2 regions of the Rouxiella badensis genome follow, and region 2 is predicted to be linked to the other one. Evidence: riboswitches for the same ligand, from Rfam matches in the RefSeq annotation. Region 2 holds a riboswitch; the other holds the start of a gene.

Region 1 (3,208 bases), 1.8 Mb from region 2:
AGTTCTCGACTGGTCCATAGCAGCATCATGGTCAGCAACAAGCAGAGTAGGCCGCTGCCTGCGGCGAGGCGCACCGACATCCACAGCGATTGCCAGAGTGCGTCTTGCTGCAGCACGTTTAACAGTGAAGCATTTACTCCGCCAAGCACTACTGCGAGCAGCGGCGGCAGGATAAGCAATAACGCGAGAGTAATCAGTAGAGTATCAAACACTCGGCGCAGCAGAGAGTCGTCCGGATTGCGCCAGCGCTGCGCGTGGGTATGACCCACCGGCAGAGCTTGACTCAGCTTCTGGCTGAGCAACACTAATCCAAGGCAGCAAAATAGCTGGATGAGCGCCAACAGCGCGGCGCGGCCGAGGTCATAGTCGTAACTAAGTGCTTGATAAATAGCCAGCTCAATGGTGGTGGCCTTCGGGCCGCCGCCGAGTGAGAGCACGGTGGCAAAGCTGGCGAAGCACAACATAAAAATTAGCGCACCCGCAGGCAATATTTGGCGTTTCAGCGCGGGCCATTCTACGAACCTGAACTGCTGCCAGCCGTTCATGCCGAGCTGCGCGGCAAGCTGGCGTTGTTCAATGGCAATATTTTCAAGAGATTGCAGCAGCAATCGCGTCGCCAGTGGCAAATTGAAAAATACGTGGGCGAGCAGAATGCCTTGTAGCCCATAGGGTGAGAAGCGATAGGGAAGGCCAATGAGGGCACACAGCTGAGAAAGCCATCCTTCGCGGCCATAGACGCTCAAAATACCAAACACCGCAACCAGCACCGGCAGGACCAGCGTCATGGCGCAGAGACGCAGCAGCCACTGCCTGCCGGGAAAACGTCGGCGGTAAAGACTTCGCGCCAGCAAAATAGCAGGAAGCATGGAACACAGCGCCGACAACAATGCCTGCCAGAAGGTAAAGCGAATGACGTGCCAGAGATAGCTGTCCTGCCAGACTGACCTGAACGCCAGCGCCGGTGCGTGGTGCAGCAGCGACCCCAGCGCCAAAAAGGCAACCAGCAGGATAACCAGTGCGGCTATGGCACCCGGCCATAGCCAGGCAGGGATCAGCGGCTGACGGCGTTCTGCCATGCCTGAGTCCATTTACTGCGGTTTTCAGCGACGGTCTTGGCGCTGTATTGAAGCGAAATAGCTGGCACGATAAGGGCATCATATCCTGCCGGCAGCGGCGTTTTGACCGCAGGATACATCCAGTTGCCTGTTGGGATCGCATTCTGGAAGCCCGGACTGGTGACAAATTTCATAAATTTTGCAGCCAGTTCAGGATGTTTGCTGGCAGCCAACTGGCCGGCAACTTCAACCTGCATGTATTGGCCTTCGCTGAAGTTGGCCGCCGCATAATTATCTTTTTTCTCTTCAATGATGTGATAAGCCGGAGAGGTGGTATAGCTCAACACAAGGGAGCTCTCGCCCTTCAGGAACAAGCCATAAGCCTCGCTCCAGCCTTTTGTGACGGTCACGGTCTTCTTGGCCAGCTTCTGCCAGGCCTCAGGCGCTTTATCGCCGTAGACTTTTTGTACCCACAGCAGCAGACCCAGACCTGGGGTACTGGTGCGAGGATCTTCGTAGATAATTGTCCACGGTTGCGGGCTGTCGACCAACTCTTGCAGGCTCTTCGGCGGATTCTTCAGCTTGTTTTTGTCATACACGAAGGCGAAGTAGCCGTAGTCGTATGGCACGAAGGTGCGGTCTTTCCAGCCACCCGGGATGTCCAGCGCAGTCTTGTCGACCGCCGGTTTGGCGAACAGACCGGTTTGTTCCGCAGCCTGCAGCAGGTTGTTGTCCAGACCCACAACCACGTCAGCCGGGCTGTTTTTTCCTTCCATACGCAGGCGATTGAGCAGCGAGACGCCGTCTTCCAGCGGGACATATTTCAGTTCACAGCCACAGTTGGCCTCGAAGGCTTTCTTGATGGCCGGACCTGGGCCCCAGTCGGCAGAGAAGGAGTCGTAGGTGTAAACGGTCAGAACAGGCTTGGCGGCCAGCGCCGGTGCGGCGACAAGCATCAGGCAGGGCAGTAATTTTTTAAACACTTTGCACTCCAACTTTACCTAAAGAAAAATAGGGGGGGCAAAGGACTTTGAGTCAGCGGGATGCACTCTCAAATCCCTTCGCCGGTATTAACCGGATCAGGTTCGACGGGTTTTTTCTCAGCCTCTTCCCCGCTTCGCCGTAGCGAAAAGCGTGAATCAGCACCCCGTTGAGAACGCGCTATTGTAGAGATTAAGTTAATGGGTTGAAAGCGGGTTTATGCGTCAGGAGGCGCAAACCAGGCAGATTTAAAGTCGAACCAACCCAGCGTATTCATCCTTACGCCGCGCATGCTGCGCTGTCCCTGTAGCAAAAGCCAATGGTGAAACAGAGGGTGAATGTGTCCGCCGTTGACCAGTTTCTGCGTCCATTCCGCCAGTGGCAGTTCACCGGCACGCCATTTCTGCGCCGCATTCTCAAGCCTGTCACCGAGACAAAATTGCATCAGCGGTAGCTCGAACAAGGTGGCAAACAGCGAAAACTCAATCGGTAGGGTAAAGTTGGCGCTGCCGAGCCACAAATCGCTCTTTGCCTCCCCACGATGCCAGGTAGCGTAATCAACTATCTGCACGTTGAGCTTCACATCGTGTGCCGCCAGCAGCGGGGCGAGCGCCTGGCAGATGTCCTGATACTCTGAGTGATCGCTGTAAAAGGTGAGGGTGAGTTCTTTAATATCTATCGGTTTTGGCTGCTGTAGCTGGGGGCGTCGATGGTGCCAGCGCGGCAATAATCCGTATGCCGGTGACCAATAGCGTTGATACGCAGGAGCAGAAGCATTGAGCAGCGCAATCGGATTAATCACCTCACACAGCCATTCCCGCAGCATAGTATTGCTTCCCGCCGGAGAACGCTGGTCGAAGAGCACAAAGTAGCAGCCTTCTTCGAGTCGACTTTCAAGCTGATCGTTAGCGGTATCGTCAGCCTGTAGTTGAACGCCAGAGTGCACTAATTCCTCGGTCAGCTCCGGCAGTACCCAGATGTTGACCTCATCGAGCAGCGCCCGATAGCCAAAATACTCATCAAAGGCGCGGATCCTCAGCTGCGTTTGCTGATTATGCACCACCGCATAGGGGCCGGTGCCTATGGGGTGACGGGCAAAATCAGGCAGTGACGCCCACTCCTGCGGCAGGATAAGCGCATGTACGCTGCCCAGTAGCCAGGGCAACCAGTGG
Region 2 (3,208 bases):
CTATCTGTTTGAAATATTGAAAAAGAATACTGGCCCCACTCGCCTCAGGCTTTCACTTCGACCCCACAAGCAGGAGAAGTTCTACCCGTTAAACCCCTTCGATGCGCAGCATCTACACGATGCGCTACAAATGTTTGAACGGGCAGAAGGTGCCTTAGGCTGCTTTGAGCAACAGCGTCACCACCAGCGATGAAAATGGTGAACCGGGCCGATGCCCTCACCCACTTCCAGAGAGTCCGCCTGCTGCAACGCCTGCTGTAAATAGTCTTTGGCTGCGCTGACGGTGTCAATCCAGTTAGCTTTTCTCGGCCTGATTGCAGCCAGCGCGGCGCTGAGTGTGCAGCCAGTGCCGTGCGTATTACGGGTGGCAATGCGCGGCGCAGTAAAGCGTTCACGATAGTGAGCGGTCATTAACCAGTCAGGGCTTTCACTGTCACTCAGATGGCCTCCTTTCATCAATACCGCTTCACACCCCATCTCCAAAAGCGCTTCACCTTGGCGGCACATCTCACGCTCGTCGGTCGCGACGGCGCAGTCCAACAGCGCCGCCGCCTCAGGTAGATTTGGCGTAATCAGCGACACCTGCGGCAACAGCCATTTACGCAGCGCCTCCACGGCGTCCGGCGTCAGCAGCGGGTCACCGCTTTTTGCCAGCATCACGGTGTCCAGCACCACGTAGGCCGGAGCCTTTTCCAGCTTACGGTAATAGCGCAGCCGCTCTGCGACCACTTCCACCACCTGTGTGTTGGCCAGCATGCCGATTTTGGCGCTGTCAATGCGCACGTCGCTCAGCACCGAGTCGAGCTGTGCCCCCACGAATAGCGGATCAATGTGATAGACCGACTGCACGCCACGGGTGTTTTGCGCCACCAGTGCGGTGATAACGCTGGTGCCATAGGCCTCCAGCGCGGAGAAAGTTTTCAGGTCAGCCTGAATACCCGCACCGCCGCTTGGGTCAGTGCCTGCAATGGTGAGCGCATTAATACGTCGGGTCATAGCGCCCCTCCGTTAAGCTTTTCAGCATCAAGCAGATAGAGATTGTCCATAAATGCCGGCGTAAAGCTGCCCGGCCCCTTAGCCACCTCGCAGGCGAGCTCACCGGCGCGAGACATCACGCGGCAGGCCGCAGCCACGTTTGCCAAACGGTCGCCCGGCAAAGAGGTAAAAGCGGCAACCACGGCCGAGAGCGCACAGCCAGTGCCCACTACGCGGGTCATTAGCACATTGCCACCCGGCACTGACACACTGTTTTCACCGTCGGTGACGTAGTCAATCTCGCCGGTGACCGCAATAATCGCACCGGTCTGGCGAGCCAAAGTTTGCGCAGCAGGCAGTGCGGCCAATGAAGTGTCGGCGCTGTCGACACCACGACCAGAAGCCGCCAGGCCGCTGAGCGCCATGATTTCAGACGCGTTTCCGCGGATTGCAGCAGGCTGAAGTCTGATGATTTCCTGACAAAACTCTGAGCGCCAGTTGAGTGCGCCGACGGCAACCGGATCAAGCACCCACGGCTTCTGCGCCTGGTTAGCGGCGTGAATGGCGGCAAGCATGGATTCGGCACGGGATTCGGTGAGCGTACCGACGTTCACCAGCAGCGCGCTGGCCATGGCGCTGAACTGCGCGGCTTCACGCGGGTCAACCACCATCGCCGGAGAAGCCCCGAGTGCCAGAAGAACGTTCGCGGTGATCGACTGCACCACGTCATTGGTGATGCAATGCACCAGCGGAGAAGCTTGACGAAGATGTTGTAAGGCACTGGCGGCGTATGCGCCGGGAAAAACGGTAGGTCGAGTGGTCATAAAACTCCCAACCGGCGATCAAGAAGGGGTACCGGTGGGATACCACGACTTCCCTACGCTGGCATTATCCAGATCAGGTAATACGGGTATCTCTCAGCCTTCACAAAGAAGGGCACCCCGAGTCATTGAAGCTAAGGGGTTAGCATAAGGGATGTAGGTGACTTACAGCAAGCTCTCTATTGCTCTCTCTCACGGCCTGTACCCACAATATACACGACATAAACCATCGCCGAAGCCTGCGGGGTTTTCGGTTAAATAAACAGTGGGTTAAGGGTTGGAAATAGCGTGCGGGTATTCTGGTTATTACGTTTTGGTCCTTAACAATGGCCTGCGCGAATACAGGTTTTTGAACGCCGCAAATCTTTCGAAATTGCGGCGTTTGATTATCTTGTCAGGACATTGGGGCGTTAATCGTAGGCCAGTTTATGATTAATATTGTAGAGCGTGGCCGTACCTGCCATGACGTGCTGTCCTTCATTGCCCTGTTTATGGGATTCCACGTTGGTGATGTGGTAGCCGACGGCACCGGCATCCAAAGCTTTCTTAACAAAAGCGCTATTTAATTCCTCCAGGGTGGTCGCCCAACTGACGGAGGTCACGCCGACGGCGCGCATGGAGGCTAATTCACGATGTGATAACCCAGAACGGATCAGAACCGGTTTAACGTCGTGTGGAGAGAATATTGATAAAACGTCTTTAACTAAATCTTTCATAGCCTTACTCCTCAGTATTCGTCTTCAAACTGGAGCTTTTGAAGCGGATTATTCAGCGCCATTGATAAATCCAGGTGATTACCTTTCTAAATCATTTAACGGCTTCGTCCCTAATAAATACCTTTCTGCAGCGGCAGTTTTAGCTTTAGTTGCTAAATAATTGTTAAGAAAACTTTAGAAATATTTTAAATAGTTTTTAATGAGGATATTACCAGCTAGTTACAGTTTGGCTTTTTTTGAAATGGTGTTTTAGCAGAGATTGCCTGAGTGAAGAGCTCACTCAGGCAGATAGTGCGCTTAGTCGAGGTCGATTAGAAGATAGAAATTGGGTATTCGACGTAAACGCGCACTTCGTTACCGCCTACGTTATACGAAGAGGCATCGGAAGATACGCGCAGAACCGAGTAGCGCAGTTTGAGCTTCAGGCCTTTCGCCACGCCGTCTGGCACCTTGTACTGAATCTGGTTAAACAGTTCGTGCTCGTGGCCGTTGGTGGTTTCGGAGGTCTGAATATTATCGCCGCGCACGTATGCCACGTCATAGCTCAGGCCCTGAACGCCAAGCCCACTGAGGTCAACCGAGTAAGCCAGCTGCCAGGAGCGCTCGCCCTGACCGTTGAAATCTGACCAGTAGGAGTTTGACAGCCAGATGGTGTTGCCGCCATCGCCAACCCCGCCATTTTTGCGGTAGCCGCCG

Evidence for each region. A riboswitch is a leader RNA that binds a small molecule or an ion and turns the genes downstream of it on or off. The one in region 2 is predicted to bind thiamine pyrophosphate.
Region 1: another riboswitch for thiamine pyrophosphate. It lies ahead of thiB (thiamine ABC transporter substrate binding subunit); the one in region 2 lies ahead of thiM (hydroxyethylthiazole kinase).

The regions. Positions count from the first base shown of each region.
Region 1 covers NZ_CP114062.1:3,428,513-3,431,720, reverse strand. The annotation lists gene thiP (thiamine/thiamine pyrophosphate ABC transporter permease ThiP) at 1-1,076, opposite strand, end outside; gene thiB (thiamine ABC transporter substrate binding subunit) at 1,052-2,038, opposite strand; TPP riboswitch at 2,094-2,215, opposite strand; gene sgrR (HTH-type transcriptional regulator SgrR) at 2,254-3,208, opposite strand, start outside.
Region 2 covers NZ_CP114062.1:219,124-222,331, reverse strand. The annotation lists gene O1V65_RS01230 (hypothetical protein) at 1-193, shown strand, start outside; gene thiD (bifunctional hydroxymethylpyrimidine kinase/phosphomethylpyrimidine kinase) at 178-996, opposite strand; gene thiM (hydroxyethylthiazole kinase) at 993-1,799, opposite strand; TPP riboswitch at 1,833-1,929, opposite strand; gene O1V65_RS01215 (YdgH/BhsA/McbA family protein) at 2,207-2,512, opposite strand; gene O1V65_RS01210 (OprD family outer membrane porin) at 2,824-3,208, opposite strand, start outside.